Regions from separate parts of the Pseudaeromonas pectinilytica genome, predicted to be linked through region 2. Evidence: predicted binding sites of a transcription regulator. Region 2 holds the regulator's gene; the other holds the start of a gene.

Region 1 (8,147 bases), on a different contig from region 2:
TTCGTTGCGGACCACTGATGCAAGCGATGTGTCTATGGCCCTGCGCCAACAGGTACGCCATGGCGGCCGTCACACTGCCGGTCTGATCGAACACCACGGCCCGCTCCGGATACCCGGGTACCGGGCGATTCATCACCATCAGTGGCACCGGCAGCGTCTCGACCAGCTGCACCAGATCCGCCTCCGGCATATAGCGACTGTAGAGGATGATGGCATCACAGCAGCGGTCCACCAGCAGCTCGACGGCCGCCCGCTCCCGGAGCGGATCATCGTGGCCATCGGTGACCATCAATTGTTTACCCGCCAGCTCCGCTTGCTGGGCCATGGTCTTGAGCAGGCGGCCAAAATAGGGGCCTTCAAAATTCGAGACCACCAGGCCCAAAGTATTGGAGGTTTGATTGGCCAAAGCCTGGGCCAAGGTGTTCGGGCGAAATCCCAATTCGGCAATCGCCGCATTGACGCGATCCCGGGTGGCCTGACTCAGCAACACCTTGCCACTGAGCACCCGCGAGACGGTGGATTTGGAGACGCCAGCCTTTTCGGCCACATCCTGCATGGTAACCATCAAGATCCCTCTGTTACGCCCAACTCATGAATGACAACGCACGCCATCGCGAAATGCCGGATATGAGCCACAAAAAACAAAGCCCCGGCGTGATGCCGAGGCCCTATTATCCGCGCTGGCTCCCCGTCACAGCAAGCGATGGCTGCCGGAGGTCCACACAATGTCCCCTCAGGGCTGCGCCTTCTGCTGCCACTGCGCCGCCTTCTCGGCATCCCGCACGAAGCCCAATCCCGCAGCCTGTTCAGGCGGGATGGGGGCCAACCCTTTGCTATACAAACTGGCGATCAGACTGGCCAACGCCGGCGAAGGCTGCTGGGCATAGTTCATGATCGCCACCCGCCGCACCTCGTTCTCCGGCGCAACCAGCGAGGCCAGCAGTTGCTGCTGTTCTGTTTCCGATCCTGCCATCATGATCGGGGTGCCCAGATCCACTAGTTGGAAGAACCAGGCCATGCAGGCTTGCAGGTTCTGCTGCTGGCACTGCCCGGTCAACAAGGCATTGGCCTGCTGCATCATGGGATCCTTGTCCAGCGCCCGCCACAGGCTGATCTGCTGGGGCGATATTTCCCCGCTATCACTCTGGGTACGAAGCAGCGGCTTGTGAGCCTGGGCGCTGAGCAATGCCGCATAGAGCAGAGCGGCCCGCGGCTCTTGCTGCACATGGGGCTTGAGCACGGCGACCAGATCGGTGAAATTCTTGTCGCTGGGATCCTGAACCACGGGTTCCGCCACCAGCCGGATATAGGCCAATGGCGATTCACTCTGCGACAACGTCATAAACTGAGTCAGCAACTGCTGATAGGCGCGCCCTTGCGCATCTTCACCGGACGAAGCCGCCACGCCAGCCCATATCATAGCGGCCAACGCCACGGCACCCATTACTGCTCGCATCCCCATTCCTCTTCAATCCCCACATCCAGCTCATTGCACCATTGTGCCACGCGGCGGCAACGTCTGCTGTGACTGTGCCGCTTGTTTGCCGTTTCCCCATCACGACGCAGGGCACCTCTCGGTGCCCTGCGTCGGATCGCGCGCTGTTACTCAGTCTGGTAGCCCAGATTCGGGCCCAGCCAACGCTCGGCCTCTTCAAGGGTCATGCCCTTACGTTCGGCATAATCCTTCACTTGATCAGGCTGGAGCCCCGCCACCGCAAAGTATTTGGCATCCGGATGACTGAAGTACCAACCGGAGACCGCCGCCGCAGGCCACATGGCATAGGATTCGGTCAGCTGCATGCCGATGGCTTCTTCCACCCCCAACAGCTGCCAGAGGGTGCCCTTCTCGGTGTGCTCGGGGCAGGCCGGATAACCTGGCGCCGGACGAATACCCTGGTAGTTCTCGCGGATCAGATCCTCGTTCGAGAGCGCCTCATCCGGTGCATAGCCCCAATAATCCGTGCGTACCTGCTCGTGCAGGTATTCGGCAAAGGCCTCTGCCAAACGGTCACACACGGCTTGTACCAGAATGGCGTTATAGTCATCCCCCGCCGCCTTGAACCCTTCCGCGAGCCCCGACTCGCCAAAGCCACCACTCACCGCGAAGGCTCCGACCCAGTCGGCGACGCCACTGGCCTTGGGGGCGACATAATCGGAGAGGCAGTAATTGGGGAAGATATTGCCATCCCGCGCCTGGCTAGCCTTGTCCGTCTGCTGCCGCAATCCGCGCAGTACTGTCTTGACCTGAGTGCGGCTCTCGTCGGTATAGACCTCAATGTCATCGCCGATGCTATTGGCCGGGAACAGCCCCAGCATGCCCGTTACTTCCACTTCACCGCTGCCACTCAACCGATCCAGCATGGCCTGGGCATCTGCAAACAGGCGTTTGGCTTCCTCACCGACCACCTCATCCTCCAGGATGCGCGGATACTTGCCTGCCAGCTCCCAACTGAGGAAGAAGGGGGTCCAGTCGATGTAGCGGCGCAGCGTTTCAATCGGCACGTTGCGCAGCACATGGATGCCCGGCTTGACTGGTTTGGGCGGCTGGTAGCTAGCCCAATCGCAAGACCAGGCGTTAGCTCGTGCCTCTGCCAGCGATACCGCCTTGGTGCGTGGCTGCTTGCGGCTGTGCTGCTCGCGGGCGGCGTCGTACTCCTTGGCCAAACGGGCCGCGAAAGCCGGTTTGAGTTCGGCGGAGAGCAGGCTCTGGGCCACGCCTACCGCACGACTGGCGTTGGAGACATACACCACCGGCTCTTGGTAATTCTGCTCGATCTTGACCGCGGTATGCGCCTTGGAAGTGGTCGCCCCGCCAATCAGCAGCGGTATGGTGAAGCCCTGACGCTGCATCTCCTTGGCGACATGCACCATCTCGTCCAGGGAGGGAGTAATGAGCCCCGAGAGGCCAATCATGTCGGCGTTCACCTCACGGGCGGTCTGCAAGATCTTCTCGCAGGAGACCATGACCCCCAGATCGATGATCTCGAAGTTGTTGCACTGCAGCACCACGCCGACGATATTCTTGCCGATGTCATGGACATCGCCCTTCACCGTGGCCATGACGATCTTGCCGTTGCTGCTGCTGCCGGATTTCTCGGCCTCGATATAGGGCTGCAGATAAGCTACGGCGCGCTTCATCACCCGGGCGGACTTCACGACCTGGGGCAGGAACATCTTCCCCGCGCCGAACAGATCGCCGACCACGTTCATACCCGCCATCAGCGGCCCCTCGATCACCTCAATGGGTCGGGTCGCCTCCTGACGGGCCTCTTCGGTGTCCTCGTCGATAAAATCGGTGATGCCCTTGACCAGCGCATGCTCCAGCCGCTTGGCCACAGGCCAGCTGCGCCACTCCTGATCCCGCGGATCCGCCACCTGCTGGGCGCCACCGCGATACTTCTCGGCAATCGCCAGCAGCGCCTCGGTGGCCCCAGCATGGGTGTTGCGCACCACATCCTCGACCGCCGCCTTCAGCTCGGCGGGGATGTCTTCGTAGATGGCCAATTGACCCGCGTTGACGATGCCCATATCCATGCCGTTTTTGATGGCGTAGTAGAGGAACACCGAGTGGATCGCCTCCCGCACCGGCTCGTTGCCACGGAACGAAAACGACACGTTGGAGACACCGCCGGAGATCATGGCATGGGGCAGGTTCTGCTTGATGTCCTTGACCGCCTCGATGAAATCCATGGCATAGTTGTTGTGCTCATCGATCCCCGTCGCCACGGCGAAGATGTTGGGATCGAAGATGATGTCTTCCGGCGGGAAGCCCACCTCATCCACCAGGATGCGATAGGCGCGCTGGCAGATCTCGAACTTGCGCGCCCGGGTATCGGCTTGACCTTGCTCGTCGAACGCCATGACGATGACAGCCGCGCCATAGCGGCGTACCAGTTTGGCCTGGGCGATAAACTTGTCGACCCCCTCCTTCATGGAGATGGAGTTGACCACCGGTTTGCCTTGAATACACTTCAGGCCCGCTTCGATCACTTCCCATTTGGAAGAGTCGACCATGATGGGCACCTTGCAGATATCCGGCTCAGTGGCAATGAGATTGAGGAAGCGCACCATACAGGCCTCGGCATCCAGCATCCCCTCATCCATATTGATGTCGATGATCTGCGCGCCGCTTTCCACCTGCTGACGGGCGATATCCAGCGCCTCATCGTAATTCTCTTCGCGGATCAGACGCTTGAACTTGGCCGATCCGGTAACGTTGGTGCGTTCGCCGACGTTGACGAACATGGAATCGGCGCTGATGGTCACCGGCTCCAGTCCCGCCAGACGGCAAGCCACCGGCAGATCCGGCAGTGCCCGCGGCTTACAGCCCGCCACCGCCTTGGCCATGGCGGCGATATGAGCGGGTGTGGTGCCGCAGCAACCGCCGACCAGATTCAGGAATCCGGACTGGGCCCACTCGCGGATATGATCCGCCATCTCGTCAGCTTCCAGATCGTAGCCGCCAAAGGCATTGGGCAGGCCAGCATTCGGGTGCACCGAAACATAGGTTTCGCTGATACGCGCCAACTCTTCCACATACTGCCGCAGCTCTTTAGGCCCCAACGCACAGTTGAGACCAAACGACAGCGGGCGGGCGTGGCGCAGCGAGTTATAGAAGGCTTCGGTCGTCTGCCCCGACAGGGTACGACCCGAGGCATCGGTAATGGTGCCGGAAATCATCACCGGCAACCGATAGCCCAACGAATCGAAGACGCCCTCTACCGCAAACACCGCTGCCTTGGCATTCAGGGTATCGAAGATGGTCTCGATCATGATGAGATGAGCCCCACCCTCAATGAGGGCCAGCGTCGATTCGGTATAGGCGGCGACCAGTTCGTCATAGGTGACGTTCCGGGCACCAGGATCGTTGACATCCGGCGAGATGGAGCAGGTACGGTTGGTGGGGCCGAGGATCCCGGCGACAAAGCGCGGCTTGCTCGGATCCTTGGTCGTCCATTCGTCAGCCACCTGGCGCGCCAGCCGTGCCGCTTCGCGATTGATCTCGGCACTGAGATCTTCCATCTGGTAATCTGCCATCGCAATGCGGGTGGCGTTGAAGCTGTTGGTTTCGAGAATATCGGCACCGGCAGCCAGATAGGCCTCGTGGATCTCGCGGATCACCTGGGGCTTGGAGAGCACCAGCAGATCGTTGTTGCCCTTCAGATCGCTGGGCCAGGCGGCAAAACGCTCACCACGATAATCTGCTTCCTTCAGCCCGTAGCTCTGGATCATGGTCCCCATGCCCCCATCAATCAGCAGGATACGTTCCTGCAGACATTCGGTGAGTCGGGATTGGATCGGCATTCCTTGCACATGTTCTGCCACTGGCTTGTCCTCATTACTACTTGGGCCCTTGCGGGCAAGAGCCCCCAAAGGCGAAATCATCATCCGGCTGTTGACTGGACGAGTACCGGAGGGGCTGGCAGTATGGCAAAAAACTGTAGGGCCCACGCCATGCTCGACTCGTCTGTCATCACTCCTCCCAGACAGGAAGAGATCACAACCAATTTTACCCAGCGCGTCTATCAGGTGATAGCGGCTATTCCTTATGGCCGGGTCGCGACCTATGGCACAGTCGCTCGCCTGGCGGGTTCCCCCCGTGCCGCTCGTCAAGTCGGCGGCATTCTGTGTCGACTGCCTGAGGATACACGCTTACCCTGGCATCGGGTGGTCAATCGGTTTGGAACCATCTCGTTACGGGACCAAGACTACCAGCGACAACAGGGACGCCTGCAGCAAGAAGGGATCCCCTGTCACCCGGCATCTCCGATCGACTTGAACCGGTATGGCTGGCAGGGTGAGTGACTCAGCAGCCATTCACGGTAAATTGCTCAGATCAAACGGCGTATTCTGGTACACGTAATAGTTCAACCAGTTGGCAAACAGCAAGTGTCCATGGCTGCGCCAGGTCGCTCGCGGCGGCTGATTCGGGTCGTCATTGCGGTAATAATTCTTCGGTAACTGCGGATCAATTCCAGCTCCGGTATCCCGCACAAACTCCTGATGCAGCGTATCGGCATCATATTCCGGGTGTCCAGTCACATAGACCTGACGGCAATCTGGGCTCACCGCCAGATAAACCCCCGCCTCTTCGGACTCGGCAAAGACCTGCAAATCGGTATGCTGACGAATGAAGTCGCCATCAAAATTGGCATAGCGCGAATGCGGTGCCAGGAAATGATCATCAAATCCCCGCACCAGCGGATCGTGCGCGACCAACCGACAGTGCTCATAGACACCAGAGAGCTTCACCTCACGGGTCTGTTTCTCCAAACCGTAAATCACCTTCAGCGCCGCTTGGGCCGCCCAGCAGAGAAATAGGGTTGAGGTGACATGCTGACGCGACCATTCGATGATTTCGACCAGGGTATCCCAGTACACCACATCAGAAAATTGAGTCAGCCCCAGGGGGGCGCCCGTGATAATCAGGCCGTCATAGCGATTATGTTTTACCTGAGCAAAGTCGTGATAAAAGGTATCCAGATGTGACTTGGGAGTGTTCTTGGATTCGCGATCATCGATGCGCAACAGATCGACATGCACTTGCAATGGCGAATTCGACAACATGCGCATCAGCTGGATCTCGGTCTCGATCTTCTTCGGCATCAGATTCAACAGCAGGACCCGTAATGGACGAATATCCTGGTGAAGGGCACGACTCTCAGTCATGACGAAGATGTTCTCAGCGCCGAGCACGTCAGCGGCTGGCAAACGGTCAGGGATCTTGATAGGCATGGTGCACTTCCTGTACTACATCAGTAAAAACGTCTGGACATCCAGAAATCTACACCAATCGATAGCACGCTGTCACCTCTTAGCTATTTTGAGACAAGATCGATAGAATGCACTCCTGACTCATCGACGCCTTTGCCTGGCATAGGCGCTGGTTTTATGTGTACTCTAACTAGATGACTGGTATAAAAATTTCTGTCGACCGACTACAGATCGGTAACTACGTCAAACTCCCGCTCAACTGGAAGGATCACCCCTTTCTGTTTTCCAGCTTCGCCATAAAAAGCCGGGAGGAGATTGATCTCATCCGTCGGCTAGGTTTGAAGCAAGTCATCATGTTTCCTGACAAATCGTCCATGCCACCCAAACCTGTCCAGGAAATAGAGACCCCAGCCAATGAAACCACGGCTGAAAGTACACTGGACGACATCGAGGCAGCTTTAGCCGCCGAGAAAGAGCGACGCATCGAGCAACTCAAACTGTACCGCCGCAATCTGCAACGCAGCGAAAAAGCCTTTGAGCGCTCGCTCAGCCAGCTGCGCAATCTGATGAACAAGCTGCAGACTCGGCCACTGACGGCCATCAAGGAAGCACAAGAACTGGTCGATGGCATTGTTGCCCAGCTTCTCAGCACCGATGAAATGGTGCTGCACCTGATGTCGGAGTCACCAGAAGGCGAGAGCATCTACTATCACTCGCTCAACGTCTCCATCCTCAGCATGCTGCTGGCCAAAGAGGCCGGCTTTACCGAAGAAGAGATGAAGCAAGTCGGTTTCGCCGCCCTGGTCCACGACATCGGTATGCTGCGCATTCCAACCCAGATCCTGCGAAAGACTGAACCCCTGACGCGGCCGGAACTGAATCTGTTAAAGCAGCACACTCGGTATGGTCACGAGCTGCTTGATTTAACCAAAGACTGCCCCGACACCGCCAAGAAAGTCGTACTGCATCATCATGAGCGGCTGGATGGCTCCGGCTTCCCCGAGGGCCTCAAGGCTGAACAACTGGATAAACTGACCCAGATGGTCAGCGTGGTCGATGAATATGATGAGCTCTGTCATCCCCAAGATCAGAGCAAGGCCAAGGTTCCCCATGTGGTGCTGTCGTTCTTGTTCAAGAACCGCACCAAACAGCTCAACAAGGATTACATCGGCCTGCTGGTCAAGCAACTGGGCATCTACCCACCCGGCAGCGTGGTACAGCTTTCCAATGGTCAGGTTGGTCTGGTCATGTCGGTCAATCCGAAGCGGTTACTGTTTCCCAGCGTGCTGATCTATGACCCGGCTATTCCCCGCCAGGAGGCTCCGATCATCGACTTGGAAGATGTGGGTCTGACCATCGGCAAGGTGATATCTCCGACTCGCCTACCGGCACCGGTGTTTGAGTACCTGAATCCGCGAACCCGGATTAGCTTT
Region 2 (8,147 bases):
GGGTTGAACCGGCGTTCGCATCATAACTGCAGCGCAGCGCCAACCGTTGCTGGCTGTCGAGTACGGGTTGCAGCGTGCGGCTGTGCAGCACGGGCGATCCCAGACGCGCTAGCTCGTTGGCCTCGGCCAGGGAGAGGCGTTCCAGCAGATGGGCCGATTTGACCCGACGCGGATCCGCGCTATAAACCCCGGCCACATCACTCCAGATGGTAGTCGCTTCGGCACCCGCCAGAGCGCCGAGCAGGGTCGCCGAGTAGTCGGAGCCATTGCGCCCCAACAGCAGGGTTCGCCCCTGAGCATCTGCAGCGATAAAACCAGTGACCACCACGCGCTGCTCGCCCAACTCATGGAGGATTGCCTGCAAGCGCTCGCGAGACGCCGCAACCGCAACGCGGGCCAACGCCGCCTCTTCGGCCAGCAAAAAGCGCCGGGAATCCAGCCAGGTAGCGGCATTCCCCCGCTCCACCAGCAGGGCCGCCAGCAGACGGGCCGACCAGACTTCTCCGAACGAGAGCAGGCGATTGCGCTCCAGAGGATCAGGAGTCTGACTCAGGGAGAGTGAAATAGTGTGCAGATCGTCCCGTAGCGCGTCTGATAACTGCTGGTGGGATTCGCCCTCCAGCAGACCGTCGATCAAGCCTTGCTGGTAGGTTTGCAGCGCGGTCAGCACAGCAGTCAAGGCATGCTCCCCCGCCTCCGGCGCATCCAGCAGCTGGATCAGCCGGTTGGTGGTCTTGCCGGCGGCCGAGACCACAATCAACTCGTCTCCGCGTCCCTGCTGTTCAATCAGCCCGGCGACCCGGCGGTAGCAGCTGGGATCGGCCAGACTGCTGCCTCCAAACTTGTGAACCTGACGACCCGCCGATACCGCTGCAGCTTGTGACATTATGTTCCCCGAAACAAAAAATTAGACGCAGGCCTTGGCCCGCTCGAAGGCTTGGTCCAGATCGGCAATCAGGTCATCCGCATGTTCGATACCCACTGACAGCCGCAGCAGCTGATCAGTAATACCGGCAACCAGACGTGCCGCAGGATCCATACCGGCGTGGGTCATGCTGGCCGGGTGGGCCACCAGACTCTCGACGCCGCCCAGAGATTCTGCCAGACAGAACAGCTCCAGTGCCATCAGGAAACACTGCATTTGTTCGAGAGTGAAATCGACCTCAAAGCTGAGCATGGCGCCGAAGCCCTGTTGCTGGCGCTTGGCAATCTCATGGCCCGGGTGGCTTGGCAGGCTGGGATGATAAATTTTCCGCACCAGCGGTTGCTGTTGCAGGTAGCTGATGATGGCAGCCGCGTTCTCCTGATGGGTGCGCAAACGAGGTGCCAGGGTGCGCAAACCGCGCAGCGTCAGATAGGAGTCAAAAGCTCCGCCGGTATGGCCCAGACAATTACCCCACCAGGCCAACTGTTCGACCAGTTGCGGATCCTTGGCGATCACGGCGCCCCCCACCACATCGGAATGACCATTGATGTATTTGGTGGTGGAGTGCACCACCACATCGGCCCCCAACTGCAGCGGCTGCTGCAACAAGGGGGACAAGAAGGTGTTATCCACCGCCACCAGAGCGCCGACCTGATGAGCGGCTGCACAGATAGCCGTGACATCCACCACTCGCAGCAACGGATTGGAGGGGGTTTCAATCCATACCAGCTTGGGTTTCTGTGCCAAAGCTTCGGCCAGCGCGACCGGATCCCCCTGATCGACAAACAGCACCCGGTAGTTGCCGCGCGCCGCGACATGCTGGAAGAGTCGATAGCTGCCGCCATAACAGTCGTGGGGCGCAATCAGTAAATCCCCACAGCGCAGCAGGGCCTCGGCCACCAAGTTGACTGCCCCCATGCCGGTACCGGTGATCACGGCACCACTACCGCCTTCCAGCGCCGCCAAAGCCTGGCCCAGAGTTTCCCGGGTCGGGTTTCCGGAACGGCTATAGTCGAACTGGCGCTTTTCACCATAACCGGCAAAGGTGTAGTTGGTAGAAAGATAGATAGGTGGCACGACGGCACCATACTGACTATCCACGCCGATCCCAGATTTGACTGCGTGCGTCTGTTGTTTGTACTCCGCCATGATGCCCCCTGGCCTGCTGGAAAATAGAAGTTGAATGCAGCTTACACCTTACCGGTCAGCACAAAAGCCGTCAACACTTCTAGACGTCTAAATGGCTTTACTGTCGGATTGCCATTACTGGCTATACGGGTTAAAATCGCGCCGGAACAACCAGATAACGGGTGCATGATGAAGACAGAGTGGAACGGCGATTATGTCAGTCCCTATGCCGAACACGGCAAAAAGAGCGAACAGGTCAAGAAAATAACTGTCTCGATCCCGCTCAAGGTACTCAAGATCCTTACCGATGAGCGGACACGCCGTCAGGTTAACAATCTCCGTCACGCCACCAACAGTGAGCTGTTGTGCGAAGCCTTCCTACACGCCTTCACCGGTCAACCTCTGCCCGGAGATGACGATCTGCGCAAAGACCAACCCGATGATATTCCGGGTACCGCCCAGCGCATCATGATCCAGTTGGGTAAGACCATCGAAAAATTCGACGAGTAAGCCCAACGGCTCATCAGGCACACGACTCAAGGCGACCGGATGGTCGCTTTTTTATAGCCGCAATCTGCCGTGCGGCAATTACCACGTCGCTGTGACTATGCTGCGCCCGCCGCGACCATAAAATCGCAGCAAAAAAAACGCGACCCTGAGGGTCGCGACATCAAACAAAGAGACAGATTTTTGCAGTGGATTTTTCCTGATCCGCATGGGCACAGCATCGGATCCATGCCGCTAGTCTATGTCAGCCACCGGTCCTAGACCGTGACAGAAAGCGATTTCATCGCGATATGGATAATAGTGTGCCAACCCGAAATCAAGGCAGATCCTGCTGACGCAGCCAGCGCAGGGCCAACATCAGCGCTGCGACACTACGCGACTCATTAAATTCGGGATCGTCCAATAATACCTCGGCCTCGGCCAATGGCCAGGACACCAGTTCCAGGGGTTCCGGTTCATCACCTTCCCGCCATTCCGGATAGAGATCTCGCGCTAGCAACAAGTCCATGCGACTGGCAAAGAAACCGGGGGCCAGTGAGACCTGCTTGAGCGGTATCAGCTCGCGAGCACCATAGCCGGTCTCTTCCATCAACTCCCGGTTCCCTGCCTGTGCCGCATTTTCACCAGCATCGATCACGCCTTTGGGAAAACCCAGCTCATAACTATGGGTACCGGCCGCATATTCGCGGACCAGTAGCAGAGTGTCATCATCCAATAACGGCACCAACATGACAGCGCCGCGGTGGCCGCCTTGCATCCGTTCATAGATGCGCTCAGTGCCATTGGTAAAACGCAGGTGCAGTGCTTCCACCTTGAACAGCCGGCTCTGGGCCACCAGCTCCTGCTTGAGTATCTGGGGTTTGCTCTTGTCCCGCGTCATCATTGTTCGGCTATAATCGCCGCCTCCGCCACCGAGGGCATCCGTTGTGGATGGACCCGTCTTCAGGTGGCCATTGTAAGCAAAGTCGGACAAGGAACACCATGCTCGCTTGGCAAGAGATCGATACCGTGCTGCTGGATATGGATGGCACCCTGATTGACCTGCATTTTGACAACTACTTCTGGCAGCGTCTGGTACCCGAACGCTGGGGCCAGGAGCGTGGCATGCCGTTGGATGATGCCCGACGTGAACTAGAGCCGGTGTTTGCCGCAGTCGCAGGTACCCTTAACTGGTACTGCACCGATTACTGGAGTGAGCAGCTAGGGCTCGACATTCTGGCTCTGAAACACGAAATTGCCGATAAAGTACGCTGGCGCGCCGACTCGCGGCCCTTTCTCGACGCCTTACGCCAATCAGGCCGCCAGCTGTTTTTGTTTACCAATGCTCATCCGGATAGTCTGGCCCTGAAAATTCAGCGCACGGCACTGGATCAATATCTGGATGGTCTCTATTCCACCCATGAGTTTGGTACCTCCAAGGAACACCAAGCCTGCTGGCAGGCCCTGCATCAGCGGCTGCAATTTGATCCGGCCCGAACCCTGTTTATTGATGACTCCCAGCGCATCCTGCTCGCCGCCCGCCAGTTCGGACTTGCCCATCTACTGGGTATTCTCAATCCCGACAGCCAGCAACCTCATCAGCAGTTTGTCGGCATCCCCGCCATCAGCGACTATGGCGTATTGATCCCGGAAGTTTTGGCTCATCCTCGCGCCAAGCCAATGCTCTGATTGTCTTAGCGCACTGAGCCCACGCTAATCAGGACTCAAACATGGCGAGGAAGCGATATCCTTCCATCCAAGATCTGTCATCATGGCTCCAGTGTCCCGCGCTTGGGCATCACCTTCTCTTGGCATAGGAGCCACCATGAAGAGTCATCCGTTATTACCCGCCTGGACCCTGGTTGCACCCATTGCCGGTTGGCTCTTGCTGGCCGGAACCCTATTCACTCCAGGCGCCTTCTACACCCTGTTTCTCGGTGCCGGACTGCTAGGCTGCGTATTGGCTGCCGTGCACCATGCCGAGGTCGTCGCCCATCGCGTTGGCGAGCCCTATGGCACTCTGGTGCTGGCCGGTGCCATTACCATCATCGAGGTGGCCTTGATCGTCACCCTGATGTTGGCCGGAGGCCCCGATGCCAGTGCTCTGGCGCGAGATACTGTCTTCGCTTCTGTGATGATCATCCTCAACGGTATCATCGGCTTGTGTCTGCTGGTCGGCGGCAGTCGCTTCGGCGAGCAGAGCTTCCGCCTCTCCGGCGTCAGTGCCTCCTTGGCCACTCTGGCGGCGATCGTCGTCCTGACCCTGGTGCTCCCCAACTACACCACCTCGCTGGCCGGGCCCGTGTATAACGCCAGTCAGTTAGGGTTCGTCGCGGTTGTCTCGTTGCTACTGTATCTGGTGTTTATCTTTGTCCAGGCGGTTCGCCATCGCGACTACTTCTTGCCTGCAGAAACCGATCTCGAAGATAGCCATCTACCGCCGCCCAGCAATGCAATGACCCTGATCAGTTGCGGTATGTTGCTACTTAGTCTGGCGGCCGTGGTCTTGCTCGCCAAGTCCGTATCCCCCTGGGTGGAGTGGGCCGTGGCAGCCATTGGTGCACCAGCCGCCCTGGTTGGCGTCATCATTGCCACCATAGTGCTGCTGCCAGAAGGGTTGGCGGCTATTCGTGCCGCTCGGGCCAATCGAATTCAAACCAGTCTGAATCTGGCCTTAGGCTCGGCACTGGCGTGTATTGGCCTGTCGATCCCGGCAGTGGCAATTGTCTCCTTGCTCACCGGCTGGACCTTGACCCTGGGCATCGATCTGAAATCTACGGTCTTGCTCACTCTCTCGCTGATGGTTGCCACCCTGTCACTGGGTACCGGACGAACCACCATACTACAAGGCGCGGTGCATCTGGTGATCTTCATGGTTTACATCTTCACCACCATAGTGCCTTAGTCGAGGCTATCACCAGCCGAACTAAATAGCCGATCCTAATGATGCGACATCGACAAGGGAGCACACGCTGACACGCCGTGAACCCATCCCTGGCGCGGAGGGTCAGCTTAGCGCTACCCAATCGCTGTCGTGAAGTTCTGCTATTCGAAATGGCTATTCGCAGGCTGAAGCCTGGATCCATCCAACGAGCAGATAACCAAAAGGCGCCCGCGGCGCCTTTTGGTTGGGGGAATTCAGCCCCCGTGATGAAATCAGAAACTAGCCGCTATAACCGGCCAACATAGTTCAGACGAATAGCACCCTGGCTATCCCGCTGGCCGAGAAAATTCATCCCCTGGGCAAACGACGGCGGCAATTCGACACCCGGCGTCAGCGTGCCCTGAAAGCTGTAGTTACCCTTGAAATCCAGCTCGGCCCGGCCATTCAGCTTGAGCTGTGGTGAGTCTTGCTGCACCTTGGCTACCCATTTGCCCTGCTCGCAGCTCAACTGCGCCCTGGCCTCGTCCAAGCGCAGAGCGCCCATCGGGCTCTGCACCTCGGCACCACGCCAGAGCAAGTTGCCAGCCAGGGTGACACACTGCTGCGGCGTGATAATGAGCTCAGCCAGCTGCAAGCGCACATCGCCCGTGGCGGTCACCGGAACCGGTAAGGGCATTGGCGCCTGGCTCAATAACCAGGCCGCATCTGCACGCAGATCGACATCCCGCCAACGGATGCCGGAGGCCCAACCTAGCTCAGCTTGCCCCTGCAGCGTATTGCGATCCTTGAAGCTCAGCTCGATCACTGGATCAAACAGTAGCACGCTGCTCAGCGGCAGATGCCAGCCCACCTTCTGCAACAATTTACCCCGCCACATCACCTGTTCGAAATCACCCTGCCAAAGGGTACCACTCGGGCCGCTCAGTACCAGCCCCGGCGGCAACGGAAACCAGGGCAGAACCCGGGCCACCGGACATTGGCTGATCAGAAAGAATAGATAACAGGCTACCGTGAATACACCGGTCAACAGGATACGCTTCATTCGTTACGCCCCACTTGCAAACGGCGAACCTTGACCATCCCCTTCCCCCCTTCAGCTGCCAGCTCGATCATCTGCACCGAGACGGCATAATCCCGCTCCATGATCACCAGCCAGTTCATCAAGCGTTCAAACTCCACCGGGTTCAACTCCAGCTGCAGCTGTTTATCCAGCGGCTGGAGTCGGGTCAGGGAGAGCCCCAACTGTTTGGAGGTGGTCGTTGCAACCGCCTCCAACGTGGCCCCCAGATCCGGCTGGCGACCCGTGCGTCCCTGCCCCTGTGGTAGATCGGCGGCCCGGAGCTGCATCCAGGCCAGGGTTCCGCGCTGCACATCCCGTTGCTGCTCCGCCGTCTCGATCCCTTGGATCAACGGCCGCCACGCCCCCCAATACAGCAGGGCAATCAGCAGCAGAATGCCGCCGATACCCACTAATTGTCGCTCCCGACCACTGAGGCTATTCCACCAACTGCTCATGACTTGCTCCTCAGGATCAGGGTGCCCTGCACCTTGCCATTGCTACTCTTCATATCCCCCGGCTTGACCGTGAAATCATTAGCGGTCAGCTGGCGAAAGCGATCAAAGTCTTGATAACCATTGCCTGTCGCCTGCAGGCGGAACTCACCCTGTTTCTGATCGAAGCGCAGTTGCTCCAGCGTCAAGCCACTGGACTGGGTAAACACCGGCACCAGCTTCATCAACTGACGAATAAAACCCGCTTGCTGCCCCGACTCGCCGAGAGCCTGCAGATGCTGCTTCATTTGGGTTTTCGGATTGATCACCCGGGTCTCACCGGGGAACAGTTGCTTATAGAGCTGGACACTCTGGGTTCGCAGGCTGGCCGCCTCGGCGCGAACCTCTTGCCAATAGAGCACCCGATTGCTCACCAGCAGCACCAGCAGGGTTGCCGCCAGCAGCGCCACTTTGCGCCAGGGCCGCCACAGACGCTGCCATTCCGGCTGGATACGATACTCACCACTGAGCAGATTGCCACGAGCCAGCGGCGCGCCCAACGCCAGCAAGCGCATCGGTAACTCAGCGGGCTCAGCCAGCCACTCCCCGGGAGCATCCTGCGGTGGGGCACTGTAGCTGCTGATCGTCGGCAATGGCTCAAACCCCGCCAGCAAGACGTTCAGCCAGGCCTCTTCGACCTGCATGCCAGCATATTCACTCTGCCGGAATAGCCACTGGTCACCGAGTTTGACGGCGCTCCAACCCTCGTCTGCACGCGGCAGTGCCAGCACATCCGGCAGCAACTGCTTGAGGCTCAAGCCTGCGGCCTCGATCCAGCCGAGCCACTGGCTCATGCGCTTGTGATCCACCGCCAGCAGCGACACCTGCTTGCCCTGGCTGCCTAACACCACCAGATGCAAGGATTCCACATCGCTGGCCACCTCTTCTTCCAGCAGGAACGGCAATGCCTTGAGGCTCTGCCGGGTCAGCTTGCCCGGCAGCGTGACCTCACGGAACAGTACTTCGGAAGAGGGCACCAGACCAATTACCGGTCGACCACCGGCCCGCTCCTTGAGTAACGCCAGTTCGGCAGCATCAAGCAGAGTTCCGCTGGCAATAATTTCCCGTTCACTCTGGGACCACACCAGCCAATGCACAGGGTCCGTGGCGCGCACGCCAAGACGGATCACCAAATATTCGTTCACTCCAAGCCTCCGTACTGTCGGCGGATCA

What was found. Region 2 encodes MetJ, which represses methionine synthesis genes. Its sites were predicted from a motif close to AGANNTCTAGANNTCT; they were not measured.
Region 1: the regulator MetJ is predicted to act here: its motif matches at 6,763-6,778, upstream of metA (homoserine O-succinyltransferase MetA).

What each region holds. Positions count from the first base shown of each region.
Region 1 is NZ_BAAGVN010000009.1:2,585-10,731, forward strand. Features, by position in the region: gene ACYVG7_RS00560 (LacI family DNA-binding transcriptional regulator) at 1-565, opposite strand, end outside; gene ACYVG7_RS00565 (hypothetical protein) at 734-1,456, opposite strand; gene metH (methionine synthase) at 1,603-5,304, opposite strand; gene ACYVG7_RS00575 (MGMT family protein) at 5,428-5,805, shown strand; gene metA (homoserine O-succinyltransferase MetA) at 5,818-6,735, opposite strand; gene ACYVG7_RS00585 (HD-GYP domain-containing protein) at 6,909-8,147, shown strand, end outside.
Region 2 is NZ_BAAGVN010000363.1:73,425-81,571, reverse strand. Features, by position in the region: gene ACYVG7_RS21515 (bifunctional aspartate kinase/homoserine dehydrogenase II) at 1-886, opposite strand, end outside; gene metB (cystathionine gamma-synthase) at 908-2,074, opposite strand; gene metJ (met regulon transcriptional regulator MetJ) at 2,243-2,563, shown strand; gene nudE (ADP compounds hydrolase NudE) at 2,877-3,440, opposite strand; gene yrfG (GMP/IMP nucleotidase) at 3,542-4,228, shown strand; gene ACYVG7_RS21490 (calcium:cation antiporter) at 4,365-5,444, shown strand; gene ACYVG7_RS21485 (type II secretion system protein N) at 5,710-6,465, opposite strand; gene gspM (type II secretion system protein GspM) at 6,462-6,938, opposite strand; gene gspL (type II secretion system protein GspL) at 6,935-8,119, opposite strand; gene gspK (type II secretion system minor pseudopilin GspK) at 8,116-8,147, opposite strand, start outside.